2 linked regions of the Lujinxingia vulgaris genome follow. The protein of the gene in region 2 interacts with the protein of the main gene of each other region in a pairwise test. Links are inferred from orthologs where the notes say so. Each region holds a gene or a part of one and is shown on either strand. Other genes may lie near its edges.

Region 1 (7,863 bases), on a different replicon or contig from region 2:
GACTGAATCTCGACGACCGCCCGGCCGATGGCCCGGCGAATATCGAGCGCCTTGCGCGTCAGGTCCATATCGCCCAGACGCTGGAAGTTCTCGGCGCGGTAGAAACGTTCGTAGCGCTCGTAGCGGCTGCGCACCTCTTCCATCTCGGAGCCCGGCGCCAGGTTGAGCACGACATAGGGATCGCCTGTGCTCTGAATGCGCTCGTAGTCCTCATGCACAATCGTCTGGATGCGGCCCAGGCGGCTGGCGCGGTCGTCGCTTTCGTCGGGATTACCCATGAAAATGCACTTTTAATCTGGACGGAAGTGTGTTTTGAGTCCGGAAAAGTCGTCGCTGGCGAGTGTAGCAGGAAGAGCGCCCGGCACAAAGGTTGTGGCAGGGAGAACGATGAGTATCGATGCAAAAAAAGAGCGCGTGACCCTCGACGTCTGGGCTCGCCATGAAGACGACGTGGCGCTGGACGATGTGGAGGCCTACGACTACGCCCTGCCCCCCGAACTTATTGCCGAGACGCCCGCCGAGCGCCGCGAGCACTCTCGCCTCCTGGTCTACGAGCGCGCGGGTGAGCGCCTTACGCATACGCGTTTTGATGCGATCGTCGACCATCTGCGTCCGGGGGACCTGCTGATCTTCAATGATACGAGGGTGGTGCCGGCGCGGCTGGAGGCTTTTAAAGAGACAGGCGGGCGCGTGGAGCTTCTGGCGCTGGAGGTGGAGCAGCCCGGCGGAGAGCATCGCTGGAGCGAGCCGGCCGCTGGACAGCTTCAGATGCGCTGCATGACGCGGAGCTCCAAGCCGCTTCGCACCGGTATGACGCTGACGGTTCGCGCCGGTGATGACGCCTTTCCGGTGGAACTTCTGGAGGTGGCGCCCGGCCGCGCGCTCGTCGCCGTGGACTCGTCCGGGAGCGCGCTGGCCTTTCTGGAGCGTTTCGGGCGCATTCCCCTTCCTCCTTATATCGAACAGCGCCGTCGAGAGTCCGAGGTCGATGTGGCCATCGACGACAGCGTGCGCTACCAGACGGTGCTTGCCAGTGAGCCCGGCGCGGTGGCCGCGCCGACGGCGGGACTTCACTTCTCTGAAGTTTTACTTGAAGGACTGGAGGCTCGCGGCGTGGAGCGCGCTACGCTTACGCTGACCGTGGGGCCCGGCACCTTTAAACCGGTGACCAGCGATACGCTCGATGAGCACCCCATGCATGCCGAGGCCTACCGAATCCCCGAGGGGCTTAAAGCAAAGGTTGAGGGTTGCAAGGCGCGCGGTGGCCGTGTGATCGCCGTGGGCACCACCTCCGCGCGCGCTCTGGAGGCCGAAGCCCGCCGCGAGGAGCCCCTTCTGCCCGGGTGGCGACAGACCGATATCTTTTTGCGCCCGGGCGACTCGTTGCGGCTCTGCGATGGTCTGATCACCAACTTCCATCTCCCCCGCTCTACGCTGCTCGCGCTGGTGACGGCCTTTGTCGGCTATCCGGCGGTGCGACGCATCTACAACGAGGCGGTCGCCGGCGGATATCGATTCTACAGCTACGGCGACAGCTCTCTGCTGCTCTGATCCCCCCTGCCCGCTCGGGCTGAAAGGACCCCATTTATGACGTCGATCGCCAACAGTGTACGTTGCGAGACTTTTTCATTCAGGGAGGTGGCGCGAGACGGCGCGGCACGCGCCGGCGAGTTGCAGCTGACCCACGGCACGGTCCAGACGCCGATTTTTATGCCGGTGGGCACCGTGGGCACGGTCAAAGCGATGCGCCCCGATGAGCTCGCCAGCCAGGTGGAGGCTCAGATCATTCTGGGCAACACCTACCACCTCTACCTTCGGCCGGGCCTCGACGTGGTGCGCGCCCACGGGGGGCTCCATAAGATGATGGGCTGGGACCGGCCGATCCTTACCGACTCGGGGGGCTACCAGGTCTTCAGCCTTAAAGATCTGCGCAAGATCCGCGAGGAAGGCGTGGAGTTTCAGGATCATATCTCCGGGTCCTACCACCTCTTTACGCCGGAGAAGGTCATCGAGATCCAGGAGACCCTGGGGAGCGATATCATGATGGCTTTTGACGAGTGTCCGCCTGCCGGCGCCGATGAGCACTACATGCGCGAGTCGATGGCGCGCACCACCCGCTGGGAGAAGCGCTGCCTGGAGGCGCGCACGCGAACCGACTGCGCGCTCTTTGGTATCGGCCAGGGAGGCACCAGCGAGAAGCTACGGCGCGAGCACCTCGAAGAGCTCGGGCCCCTTCCCTTTGAGGGCATGGCCATCGGAGGCCTGAGCGTGGGTGAGGAAACCCAGGCGATGTACGACACCGTCGAGTTCACCACGCCGATGATGCCCGATGAGAAGCCTAAATATCTGATGGGCGTCGGAAAGCCCGAAGACCTGGTGGAGTGCATCGCGCGCGGCATCGATATGTTCGACTGTGTGATCCCCACCCGCAACGCCCGCAACGGCCAGTGCTTCACCAGCCGCGGGGTCGTCGTGGTGCGAAACGCGGTACATAAAGAAGATCTGCGCCCGCTGGACCCAGATTGCGACTGCTACACCTGCCGAAACTTCACGCGCGCCTACCTGCGTCACCTCCTCAAGAGCGGAGAGATGCTCGGGCCGCAGCTCTGCACCCTGCACAATCTGCGCTACTTTTTGACGCTGGTCGGGCAGGCCCGCGAGGCGATCGTCGAGGGTCGTTTTGAGGCCTTCCGCAAGCGCTTCCATGAACTGCAGGCCGAGGGAGGCTCGCGCTGAAGGCGGCGTAAACGCCCCGGCCTGCGCACCCGACGCCGCGCCAGAGCCTGCGCCGGCGCGCGCTTGACCCGCCCCCGGAAGGCTGCTAATTCACAGCGTCCTTGCGAGCCGGAGAAAATGCCCTTTTGCTGCTGCCGGGAAATAAAACCCTCGCTGCGCCGGGCTATGGCCTCGCCAGCGAATCTGGCTCGAACCTTTCATCTCTCTCTGCGGTCTGGAGACCTCGCCAATCATGCAAAGCCCCCAACTCGTGATACTCGCACAGGCGGCCGGTGCGCCGAACCCGATGATGAACCTGGTCTTTATCGGCCTGATGGTGCTGATTTTCTGGTTCATCGTGCTCCGCCCCCAGGCCAAAGAGGCCAAAGCCCACCGCGATTTTGTCTCGGGGTTGAAGGCCGGCGATGAGGTCATCTCCGCCGGCGGGCTCTACGGCAAGGTGGTGAGCATCGACGGCGCCATCGCCCATGTGGAGCTGACCCGGGGCACCAAGGTTCGCTTCGACCGCAATAAGTTGCACCCGATCCCGGGTAGCGCCGTGACCGTTGGCGACCCCGAGCCCGAACAGAAGAAGAAAGACGACTGATTTGGCGGCGTCGCCTGACGCCTGCCCCAAGAATGTGTCCGGGCCCTCTACGATGCGGGGTCCGGCTCGCGAATTGACGACAGAGCGCGCTTTGCCGCCCGGGCCAGGATGGCCCGGCGCTGGCCGCGCGCTCGAACGGAGTTTCGGTTTTATGAAGAGCTCACTGTACCGCTGGGGAGTTGTTGTCGTGGCCTTTCTGGTCGCGCTCTACGTGCTGACCCCCACGATCATCGACTGGTCCGATGGCAAACTCGACGGCGCCCCGGGAAGCACCGATGGCGTCGCCTCGATGTTCCTGGAGACCAATGAAGCTACCGGCCAGGTGACCTGGGAGGGCATCCAGCCCCTGACGCTGGGCCTCGACCTCCAGGGCGGGCTGCTTCTGCAGTACCACGTCTATGTCGACCGCGCCGTCCAGGACCGCCTCACGCGTATGGCCTCCGACCTCGAAGAGCGTCTGGCTCAGGAGAAGGAAGGCATTGAGGTGGAGGCCAATCACCCCCCGGGTGAGACCTACATCGATGTCACGCTGGGAGAGTCGGCCGACAAGGATCTCTTCACCGAAGAGTTCATGGGCTTCTTCCCCAGCATGCTGCTGACCGACACGGGCAGCAACACGATGCGCCTGGAGATGGACCCGAACTACATCGACGAGACCAAAGATTTCGCGGTGACCCAGGCCATCGAGACCATCCGCTCGCGTATTGACGCGCTGGGTGTGGCCGAGCCTTCCATCACCCGCCAGGGCATGAGCGACATCGTCATTCAGCTCCCGGGCATCCAGGAAGAGAACATCGAGCGCGCCAAGGAGCTCATCGGTCAGACCGCGCAGCTTCGCTTCCAGATGGTCGACGACGATGGCACCAACCAGTACTTCGGCCAGTTCCGCGGCCAGCTCCCCGCGGGCTTTGCGCTTCGCAGCATCGACGGCGGCTACTTCTCGGTGACTCACCAGAGCAAGGACGCGCTCAAGGAGTTCTTCGCCGGCCGCGCTCCCGACGACCGCGCCATCGGCTACCAGTTCCACCCGGTCTACATCGACCGCGAGAACGGCGTCATCGATGAGCAGCAGTCCTACTGGAAGACCTACCTGGTCTACCGCGAGGCGGAGCTGACCGGCGACTACATCCAGGATGCCCGCGTGGCGGTCGACCAGCAGTTCAACCGCCCCTACGTCTCGCTGAACTTCGACGCCAAGGGCGCCGAGCTCTTCGGGAACACCACCACCGAGTACACCGGCCAGCGTTTCGCCATCATGATGGACGACGAGGTCAACAGCGCTCCGGTGATCAACGAGCCGATCCTCGGCGGTCGCGCCCAGATCACGCTCGGCTCGATGCAGTCCTACTCCGAGATTCAGCAGGAGGCGCAGGATCTCGTCATCGCGCTTCGCCACGGTGCGCTCCCCGCGCCGATCGAGCGCCAGTTTGAGACGATCGTCGGCCCGACCCTCGGTCAGGACTCGATTGACTCCTCGATGCGCGCTTTGATGGTGGGCAGCATCCTGGTCATCCTCTTTATGCTCATCTACTACCGCCGCAGCGGCTTCATCTCGACGATCGCGCTGACGCTCAACCTGGTGCTGATCATGGCCGGCCTGGCCGCCATCGGCGCCACGCTGACCCTTCCGGGCATCGCCGGCATCATTCTGACCGTCGGTATGGCCGTCGACGCCAACGTCATCATCTACGAGCGTATTCGCGAGGAGCTGGTGGTGCGTAAGAAACCCATTCGGGTGGCGGTCAAGGAGGGCTTTGATCTGGCCTTCTCGGCGGTTCTCGATGCCAACATCACCACCGGTATCGCCGCGCTGGTTCTGTTGCAGTACGGCACCGGCCCGATTCGCGGTTTTGCTATCACCCTGCTCATCGGGATCGTCTCGACGCTCTTCACCGCCGTCTACGTGACGCGCATCCTCTTTGACGACTGGATGGCGCATAGCAAGAAAGACACGCTGAGCATCTGAGCGAGACCCCTAATTACCCGAACGCGCGAACGCGTCGCCGGCCGGTCATCACGACTCGCCGGCGGCGCCCTCGAATAGCAGTGAGATACTCATGAAGATGTTGCAAATTTACCCCTACGATGCGCAGAACGACATCATCGGGAAGCGCAAAATCACCGGGATCGTGTCGATCATTCTCATGATCGCGAGCCTGGTGCTGCTGGTCACCGTCGGCCCCAAATGGGGCATCGACTTTCGCGGCGGCACCGAGCTGATCATCAAGGTCGACCCCAGCGTCACCGACGATGAGGTGCGTGACGCCGCCGCCAGCATCGGGCTGACTGACGCCTCGGTGCAGCGTTACGGTGCCGAGAGCGAGGGTCGCTTTATGATCCAGACCCAGGAAGTCTCGGTGGTCGATGAGGTCAAGGTCGAAGAGATCCGCAACGCGATGGAAGCGCTGGGCGACCTCGACGCCGCGCTCTGGAACGATGAGCAGCCCGACCGCATGGACCTTCGCTTCAGCGCCCAGAAAGACACCGCGCAGATCGAGGAGGCCATCCTGGCCACCGGCCTCTCGCAGGTGACGGTGCAGACTGCCGGTCAGGCCGAAGAGGCCTTCTACACGGTGCGCTTCCAGGACCTTCAGAACATTATTCGCGAAGGGTTCGCGGCGGCGTTCGGCGAAAAATTCACCGAAGCCGGCGGCCTGGAGCGCCTGGAGACGGTCGGCCCGCGCGCCGGTGAGCAGCTGCGTAACAGCGGTCTGGTCTCGATCATCGTCGCCCTGCTGGCGATCCTCGTCTACATCTGGTTCCGCTTTGACATCCGCTACTCCCCGGGCGCGGTCGGCGCGCTGGCGCACGACGTGACGATTGCCCTGGGCATGTTCGTTTTGCTGCAGATCGAGATCAGCCTGCCGATCATCGCCGCCGTACTCACCATCATCGGTTATTCGCTCAACGACACCATCGTGCTCTTTGACCGCATCCGCGAAGACCTCGACAGCGCCGGCACCAAGCCCCTGATCGAGGTCGTCAACGACGCGATGAATGAGACGCTCAGCCGTACCCTGATCACCTCGCTGACCACGCTGCTGGCGGTCACCATGATCGCGATTATCGGCACCGGCCTGATTCAGGATTTCGCCGTCGCGCTGATCATCGGCATCGTCGTCGGTACCTACTCCTCGATCTTCATCGCCGCGCCTTTGATGGTGCGCATGGACGGCTACCTCAAGGAGCGTCGCAAGGCTCAGGCGCTGCTCGATAAGGCCGACGCCGACCAGGGTGCCAGCGTGTGAACGCAGCCCTGACGCGTTGACGCAAGACGCTTAAGAGCCCCGCGGCGCCCGCCGCGGGGCTCTTTTTTTGAGCAGTAGGCCGCCCCCTCTCCTCTGCGCGGTGAATGACGTTGGGGGGAAACTTTGTTAGGCTCACCGTCGCCCGGCGCGCCCTTTTGACGAACGACCCCGCGCGCCCTTGTATTGCGCCAGACGCAGGCCCAACGACCATGGAACAGACCTCCCCCGAATGGGTTGTAACCCGAGCTCAAGACGTCAGCGCCGAGACGCTGGCCGGAGAGCTTGGCGTGCACCCGCTGACCGCACGCATTCTCTTGCAGCGCGGCATTGGCGACGTCGACCAGGCCGCGCGCTTCTTGAACCCCTCGCTCAAACAGATGGCCGACCCTTTTGGCATGAAGGGCATGGAAGAGGCCGTCGTCGAGGTGCTCACCGCCATCGATCGGGGTGAACGCATCATGATCCACGGCGACTACGACGTCGACGGGGTCTGCAGCGTCGCCCTGCTCTACCAGTTTCTGCGCCAGCTCGGCGCCCAGGTCGAGTACACCATCCCCCAGCGCGATCAGGACGGCTACGGGCTCAACGCGCGCAGCGTGCGCCGCTTTGCCGAGGCGGGTATCTCGCTGATCATCACGACCGACTGCGGCGTCTCCAACGTCGAGGAGATTCGGCTGGCCCGGGAGCTGGGCTTGCGCGTGGTGGTGGTCGATCACCACACCGTGCCGCCGGTGCTTCCGCCGGCCAACGCGATTCTGAACCCCCTGCAGCCCGGCTGCGGCTTCGCCTTCAAACAGCTCGCTGCGGTGGGGGTGACCTTCTGCCTTGTGGTGGCGCTGCGCTCGACCCTTCGCGACCACGGGGTATTTCGTCACATCCCGGAGCCGGACGTGCGCGAGTACCTGGATCTCGTGGCGCTGGGCACGGTGGCCGACGTGGTGCCGCTGGTGGATCTCAACCGCATCTTTGTGCGCCACGGCCTCGACGTGCTGGGCGGGCGACGACGCGCCGGGATCTCGGCCTTGATGGAGCGCGCCCGCGTCGACCAGGGGCCGATCTCTCCGCAGACGATCAGCTTTCGGCTGGCCCCGCGTCTTAACGCTGCCGGTCGCATGGGCGACGCCTCGATCTGCGTGGAGCTTCTGACCACCGAGAGCTACGCCCGCGCCATCGCCCTGGCCCGCGAGCTTGAGAGCCAGAACAAGGCCCGCCAGGGCCTGGAGCGGGAGCTTCTGGAGCTTGCGATTCCCGAGGCCGAGCGCGAGGTGGCGCTGGGCCGCCAGATGCTCGTTG
Region 2 (7,866 bases):
ACCTGCAACAACTTCGCACGTGTCGTAGCACTGTGCCGGGTTCGACCCGATCACAAGGTAGGCCTGATCTTCAGTGCACTGGCTGTCCTGCTCGTCTTCGCCACAGCCCACACCAAACGCCATGAACATCGTGGCCAGACCGGCCAGGATGCCATTGCGCAACATGCTCTTCTTCTTGCTCATCATCACTACTCTCTCCTCAAACCAAACGGGTTGCGTTGCGTGCCCGCGTCATAAACAAGCGCTTTCAGGGTGCGACTCGTCCTTGCCCGGACACTACGGCTGAGCCCTCCACCAAGGAGGACAAGGCCAACACGTGATTCTTAGCCAAAGCCGGGATCAGCGGAAACACATGCAACAACCAGGGTGTTGTTGGCGGGCAGCGCAACCTGCTCCGATCCTATAGCTCGCCAGAAACGTACCAGCGTACCTTACGAATCTGACCTTCTGTGTCAAGAACGTGTCGCAGCGTGTCATACACGCTCAGCGAAAGGGCATCACCGCGTCTGCCGGTCGGCGCGCAAAATGCACCGGATCGTCGTGGGAGGGCTCCGAGCTCAGATGCGAGACGGCCGCCTCCACGCAGCGTCGCAGCCAGGCCCCCACGCTGCGTCGTCGGCTCTGCTGCGCAACTTCGGTCGCCACCCGCGTCCACTCCGCGGTCGGCTCCTCCCCCTCCCCGCTGCCGGGCATCGGTGCCTGCTCAAGCTCATAGGCCCCCTGCAGAGCCATCTCAATGGCGCCGATCATCTCGGCGGCCGAGCCAAAGCGCGAGTCCGGGCGCTTCTCCAGCGTGCGCAAAATCACCGCCTCAAACCCACCGGAGAGCCCCGGGTTGAGCTGACGCGGACGGTCCGGCGCGCGACGCGCGTGGGCCTCCATCAGCTCGCGAACCTCCATCCCCTCAAAGGGACGCCGGCCACAGGCCGCCTCATAGAGCATCACCCCCAGGCTGTAGATATCGCTGGCCAGGCAGACGTCTTCCGGGTTCACGACTTCTTCCGGCGAGATGTAGGCGGCGGTGCCGACGATCTTGGTGCGCTCGCTCTCGCTGAGCGGATCTTCGATGAAACGCGCCACCCCAAAATCGATGATCTTGGCGGTGTAGCGCCCCTCAATCTGCGCGATCATCACATTGGCCGGCTTCATATCGCGGTGCACCACCCCCTGGCGATGCGCGGCGGTCAGCCCACGCAACACATCGACAAAGACACACCCGAGCGTCGCCTCATCGAGCTGCTCGCTGTGCAGCGCGCGCCAGTGCTCCAGGGTGTGACCGTCGATGTACTCCATCACGAAAGCCAGCGTATCGCCGTCTTCAATAATCTCGTGAAAACGCGCCACGTTGGGGTGCTGCATGCGCATCATGATGCGCGCTTCCTGATAGAACTTCAGGCGCTTGGTCGCGTCGGCGACCAGATGAGGGTGCAGCACCTTGATAGCCACCGGCTCAAAGCGGTCGCGTCGCCTGGCTTTGTAGACGTAGCTGGTCGCCCCGCTGCCGGCAAAACCGGTGATCACGTAGGGGCCGAAATGCTGGCCGTAACTTAGCGTAGCCTGGGGCTGCGAGGTCGGCGCGCCGGGCGCGCGGCGAATGTGGCTGGTCATGACACCCTCCCTGGTGCACTTCAGGTGGCGCTCCCGTCCATGGGAGCTCCTGCCCGAAGTGTTACAGAGGGTGGGGAGGTGTCAAAAAATCTCTCAGCTCTCGTGGAAGGGCTTAAGCGAGTCGGCGCGGTTGGGCACGCGCAGCTTCTCGAGCGCCTTGGCCTCGATCTGACGGATACGCTCGCGGGTGAGGTTGAAGTCCTGGCCGACCTCTTCGAGCGTGTGGTCACTCTTCTCGCCAATGCCGAAGCGCATACGCAGGATCTTCTCCTCTCGCGGCGTCAGCGTCGCCAGAAGCTCCAGGGTCTGCTCGCGCAGGTTACGCGTCTCCGCCTCATCCATCGGGCTTGGCGAGTTAATGTCTTCGATGAAGTCGCTCAGCTGGCTGTCTTCATCGTCGCCCACCGGCGTCTCCAGGCTCACCGGATGACGTGAGATCTTCATCGCGCGGCGCACCGCCTCAACCGACATCTCCAGCTTCTCGGCGATCTCCTCGGCCTCCGGCTCTCGCCCCAGCTCCTGCTCCAGCTGGCGGGAGGTGCGCAGAATCCGGTTGATCGTCTCAATCAGGTGCACCGGGATGCGGATGGTGCGCGCCTGGTCGGCAATGGCGCGCGTGATCGCCTGGCGAATCCACCAGGTGGCATAGGTCGAGAACTTGTGACCGCGCTGGTACTCGAACTTCTCAACCGCGCGCATCAGCCCGATGTTGCCCTCCTGTATAAGATCCAGGAAATGCATGCCGCGGTTGACGTACTTTTTGGCGATGGAGACGACCAGGCGCAGGTTGGCGCGGATCATCTCGCTCTTGCCGCGCTCAGCGCGGCGCTCGCCACGCTCGATGTCTCGCACGGTCTGGCGCAAGACATCCTGCGACATGCCCAGCTCATGCTCGATGCTGTCGATGATCGCCACCGACTGCTCCAGCGCCTGATCCATCTCGGCGGCGATGGAAGCGTGAATGCGCTCTTTCTCAAAGTTCGGACGCTCACCCGCACGGTACAGCTCCCGCCAGGCGTCCATCTTCTCGCGCCGCACGCCGGCGCGCTGCGCGTAGCGGTGAAGGCGACGCTCACAGCGGTCGATGTTATCGACGGCGCCTTTAAAGTTATCGACGATCTCGTGGATAAAGCGCTGCGAGAGCAGACAGCCCTCCACCGCTTTCACCATCCGGGTGTGCGCGCGCTTGCGGGCCTGCTCGGCCTTTTTGATCGCCTCGGCCTCTCCCTTCTCCCGGGCGCGGGCGAGCTCGGCATCTTTGCGCTCCAGCGCACGCCAGGTGCGCCGCAACTTATCAAAGCGCTCAAAGACCTCGGGGGCCACCGGCGCGTCGCTGTCCTCGCCACTGGGCTCGTACTCGTCAAAAACCTCGCGCGCCCTCGCCGTCCCGGCGCGAAGACGATCCGGCACGGCCAGGATCATCTCGATGGCCGCCGGCGTGTTCACCAGCACCTCGAAGACAATCTCGCGGCCGGCCTCAATCTCCTTGGCCACGGCAACTTCGCCCTCCCGGGTCAGAAGGCTGACCTGGCCGATGCCTCGCAGATACATCTTCACCGGATCGAGATCGCGGAAGTCTTCGACCGACTGGGTTCGTTTGCGTTCTGTCCGCTTCTGTCGCCGCTGGGCGATGAAGTCGTCCTCAGTTTCGGTCATCGTGTCCCCGCGCCTGGCATTGGAGGCCTGTTCGAGATTGGTCATGGTAGCAGCCCTTGCGTTCGACAGACTCAGAAGAGTACCCGCTCCACACCGAGCCGGCCCTCCACACTCATGCACATCTTATACCAACAACAGATGTTGATTTTGGATGGCGCTTTCGCTAGCCACGGCAAAGACTTACCCGCCGCGGCCATGACACATGAGGCATCCGCGATGCGGAGCAACGTTTCACCTATCGGGGGTTTGCTACTCCACTTCATCCGAAGCGCTGAGGATCGTTGACCCCGCTATGAAAACTTTTCATAGACCGGGGGCAGAGCGCAGCGAGGCGCCTCATCCGGCTCAACGCGTAGCCCGGGACGCTTCTTCCCCCTCAAGATGTGACTGGTAACGCGCCGGCCCCACGGAGGGAGCCGGCCTGGACGTAAGGTGGCGATTAACGCCGCGAACGGTTGACGTCCGCAAGCACTGCGAGCGAATCGACTTCGCGTCGCATCTGCGAGAGCACGCGGCGACGGCGCTGCTCCCGCTCCTCGGCAATACGCCGCCCGGCCTCAGCCACTTCATCGTGGCGACGGCGTTCCCGCGCGAGCTCCTCACGCAGCGCCTCGACCTCCTGCTCCAGGCGAAGCGTCTCTTCAGCGTCCCCGACCGGGGTTGCGGCAAGCTGCGCACGAGCCTCACCGAGCTCTTCGCCCAGCGCGTCGCGCTCTTGCTCCAACGCGCGATGCGCTTTGAGCAGACGCTGCTGCTCAAAGTCCTGCGACTCCCGGGCCTCCTGCAGCGCATGCTGCGCCTCGGCGAGCTCGCGGCGCGCCTGAGTCAACTCCTCGAGAAGCTCCTCATCCGCGCTTACCACGCTGCCGGCAGGCCCGCTGGCCGAGCCCGAAAGACGCACCGACGCCCCGCGCTCCAGCTGCCGCCGCGCCCCGGCGATCGTGAACATCTCCACGTAGAGAAGCTCTTTGATCTCCAGCAAATGCTCAATGTCGTGACGCTGATAGACCCGCTGACCGCTCTTGGTCTTCTCCGGCTCCAGAGTGTCGAACTCCGTCTCCCAGTAGCGCAGCACGTAAGGCTCCACGTCAAGCAGCTTGGCGACCTCGCCAATCTTAAAATAGGTCTTCTCAGGCAGCTCAATCATCGCCGGCGAGGTCTTCTCGGAGGTCTGGGTCATGGGCTCAGTGCTCATCTGGTAGTCAGCGAAATCGAATCTCAAGGCTCGTTACAACACTCCGGCGATCAACGCTTGCCGTTGATCGAATCCTTGAGCACCTGGCTGACCTTAAAGCGCAACACGCGACGCTCCGGGATCACGATCTCAATTCCCGTGCGCGGGTTACGTCCCACGCGCTCGCCCTTCTCTCGCACCTCAAACTTGCCAAATCCGCTGACCTTGATCTCCTCGCCATCTTCAAGGGTCTCTTTCATCACCTCGAAGATGGTGTCGACGTAGTCCGACGCCTCGCGTTTGGTGATCCCGACCTTCTCGTAGACGGTGTCGACAATATCGGCTTTGGTAATCGTCATCTTCTTACAGCTCCTCACATCGATACGTAAGACACTCCGGCAGCGGGCCGGTTTGTAGTCGGCGCGGCCGCAGCACGCAACCCTCAGATCAGGGCTGCGAAAACTTCCCGGAAGATCCCCACCCGGGACATCAAAATCACAAGACGGGGCCCAGTCTAAGACAAGGCCCCGTCTTAGGAAACACGATTTTTGTGACTTATCGCAGACGAGCCCCGGTCTGGGACTCCACCGCCGCGAGCAGCGCGTTGTCGGCGGCCTCGATCTCGGCCTCCGTCAGCGTGCGATCGGGCGCGCGGTAGGTCACCTTAATGGCGAGGCTACGCTTGCCCTCGGGGATCGGCTGGCCGGTGTAAATGTCGAAGAGCGCGACACTCTCAAAGAGCTCGCCGAAGCCAGCGTCACTGCCGCAGAGCGAGGCGATCGCGTCTTCAAGTTTCGCGTAGGCCACCTCATTATCGACCACCAGCGCGAAGTCACGCACCACCGCCGGGAAGCGAGCCGACGCGCTGAACTTGCGCACCGGTGCGCCCTCCTCGATCAACGCCTCCAGGTCGACCTCGGCCACAAAGATCGGCTGATCGCTCCCCTCTTTTGACGCGACCGCCGGATGCAGCTGCCCGATAAACGCGACCGGCTGGTTGCCCACCGTCCACACCGCCTGCACCCCCGGGTGGAGGTAGGGTTCATCGACCTGAGGCTTGCTCCACTGCGCGTCAGCAGCGTCAAACGCCTGCCCCAGCGCCTCGACCATGCCCTTAAGGTCGAAGAAGTCCCAGCTCACCTCACCGCTCCAGTGGGTGCGCTTGCGACCGGTCAGGGCAATGCCCAGGGTGCGGCGCTCCTCGGTCATGAAGTAGCGACGACCGATCTCAAAGAGCCCCACATCCTGGCGGCGCTGCGCCCGGTTGACCTTGAGGTTGTTAAGCAGGCTGGGGATGAGCGTGGTGCGCATCAACGCCTGATCCTGCACTAGCGGATTGGCCACCCGGGGTGCAAGGCGCCGGGAGTCGTCTTCATCAAAGCGCAGACGATCAAGATCGCCCTCTCCCATAAAGCTGTAGTTCACCGCTTCGCGCAGGCCCTGGCTGAGCAGAAGATCGCGCACCCAGTTCAGCGCACGGCGCTCGGCGCGCGAGACGATCGTGCCGCGCTCGGTGTCCTTCTGCAGCTGGTGGGCGTGCCCCATCAGCGCGCGGGGAAGTGTCGCTTCGATCTTATCGAAGCCGTGCAAACGCGCGATCTCTTCTACGAGATCGATCCCGCGCTCGAGGTCCGGGCGGTAGGTCGGCACGCGGAAGCGCCAGCCCTGGTCATCTTCCTCTACCCGTTCTACGCCCACACTCTTGAGGTAGGCGAGCACCTGGGCGGGCTCAATATCGGTGCCCAACACCTGGTTGGCGCGATCTTTTCCAAGGGAGATCGCCGGCGTAGCCTCAACCCCCGGACCTTCATCCAGAATGCCGCTGCGCACGACCGGTGCATCGCCCTCAAGGTGCGACTGCGCCTGAAGAAGAAGCGCAACCGCCTCTCCCAGGTTATCGACGATCGCCCCCGGATCGATGCCGCGCTCATAGCGGTGGCTCGACTCCGAGTGCAGCCCGTGGCGCTTGGCGGTCACGCGCACCGAGCGCGGATCGAAGTAGGCGCACTCCAGCAGGATGCGCGTGGTGGCCTCGGTGACTTCGCTCTCAGCCCCGCCCATCACGCCGGCGATTGCCACCGGGCGCGATACATCGGCGATCACAAGATCGGCCTCATCGAGCTTATAGGTCTTGTGATCGATGGCCTCGATCGTCTCCCCGGCGGCGGCGCGTCGCACCACGACCTGCTGACCTTCGAGCTTATCGAGGTCAAAGGCGTGCAGGGGCTGGCCCAAATCCATGAGCACGTAGTTGGTCACATCGACGATGTTGTTGACGCTGCGCATCCCCAGCGCAGCCAGGCGCTGGCGAAGCCACAGGGGGCTCGGGCCGACTTTGACGCCCTCAAGCACCGCCGCGGTGTAGCGCGGGCATCCCTCCACATCGACAACCTCCAGGGCGGCGGCCCCCTCGATCGACTCGCCGGCGCCTTCCCACGCCGGCGCGCTCGTCTGCAGGCGTTCCGCGCGCAGCGTACGCCCGTAGAGCGCGGCGACCTCACGCGCCACACCGCGGTGGCTGAGGCAGTCGGGGCGGTTGGGCGTCAGCCCGATATGCAGCACCACGTCTTTAAGACCCAGCGCTTCAAAGATGGGCTTGCCCACAGGCAGGCTGCGGTCGAGGAGCATCAGTCCTTCGCTCTCGGTGGCGAGGTCGAGTTCCTCCTCGCTGCACAACATCCCGGCCGAGGCAACGCCCATGACCTTTCGCGCGCCGATGGCAAAGTCGATGCCGGGCGGCTCGGCGCCGGGGAGCGCCACCGGTACAAAGTCGCCGGCCTTCATGTTTTTGGCGCCGCATACGATCTGGCGCAGCTCCCCCTCACCGGCGTCGACCTTACACACCACCAGCCGGTCGGCTTTGGGGTGCTCCTCGATCGCGTCGATGCGGCCGACCACGATCTTCTCCTGGCCTTCGCCGATGCGCTCGACCTCTTCGACCTCCAGGCCGGCCAGCGTCAGGCGAGAGGCCAGCTCGTCGGCATCCAGATCTTCGATTTCCACCCACTGGTTGAGCCAGTTCAAGCTCACTTTCATCGTCTACTCGTCGTTCAAAAAGTCGTCTGTTGGCGCGCTTAACGAGGGCACCCTGCTCAGAACTGCTCCAGAAAGCGAAGATCGTTCTCGTAGAAGAGCCGGATGTCGTTGACGCCCAGCTTGAGCATCGCCACCCGCTCCACACCGAGCCCAAAAGCAAACCCGCTGTAGCGCTGCGGATCGATGCCCGAGGCTTCAAGCACGTTGGGGTCGACCATGCCCGAGCCCAGGATCTCCAGCCAGCCGGTGTGACTGCACACCCGGCAGCCCTGGCTGCGACAGAAGATGCAGCCGACGTCGACCTCGGCGCTGGGCTCGGTGAAGGGGAAGAAGCTCGGGCGCAGACGAATCGGCGTGCCCTCCCCGAAGCAACGCTCGGCGAAGAGCTGCAG

What was found.
Region 1: the proteins of pheT (region 2) and secD interact in binary tests that used the Escherichia coli proteins (3 or more experiments, as listed by UniProt). The link is inferred for Lujinxingia vulgaris from one-to-one orthologs.

What each region holds. Positions count from the first base shown.
Region 1 is NZ_VOSM01000003.1:346,288-354,150, forward strand. Bases 2,932-5,880 are described here. They hold secD (protein translocase subunit SecD), read left to right. Parts: upstream 2,932-3,473; coding sequence 3,474-5,288; downstream 5,289-5,880. Other genes in these bases: yajC (preprotein translocase subunit YajC), read left to right, coding at 2,969-3,322; secF (protein translocase subunit SecF), read left to right, coding at 5,380-5,880. Outside these bases: FRC98_RS08450 (tetratricopeptide repeat protein), read right to left, coding at 1-278; tRNA preQ1(34) S-adenosylmethionine ribosyltransferase-isomerase QueA, read left to right, coding at 388-1,551; tRNA guanosine(34) transglycosylase Tgt, read left to right, coding at 1,588-2,736; more of secF, read left to right, coding at 5,881-6,570; single-stranded-DNA-specific exonuclease RecJ, read left to right, coding at 6,780-7,863. UniProt on the Escherichia coli protein: Part of the Sec protein translocase complex. Interacts with the SecYEG preprotein conducting channel. SecDF uses the proton motive force (PMF) to complete protein translocation after the ATP-dependent function of SecA.
Region 2 is NZ_VOSM01000001.1:571,052-578,917, reverse strand. What follows is about bases 4,735-7,866. They hold pheT (phenylalanine--tRNA ligase subunit beta), read right to left. Parts: upstream 7,475-7,866; coding sequence 4,994-7,474; downstream 4,735-4,993. Other genes in these bases: pheS (phenylalanine--tRNA ligase subunit alpha), read right to left, coding at 7,531-7,866; FRC98_RS02310 (integration host factor subunit alpha), read right to left, coding at 4,735-4,791. In the rest of the region: FRC98_RS02330 (hypothetical protein), read right to left, coding at 1-186; FRC98_RS02325 (serine/threonine protein kinase), read right to left, coding at 484-1,608; RNA polymerase sigma factor RpoD, read right to left, coding at 1,702-3,264; FRC98_RS21220 (MerR family transcriptional regulator), read right to left, coding at 3,704-4,459; more of FRC98_RS02310, read right to left, coding at 4,510-4,734.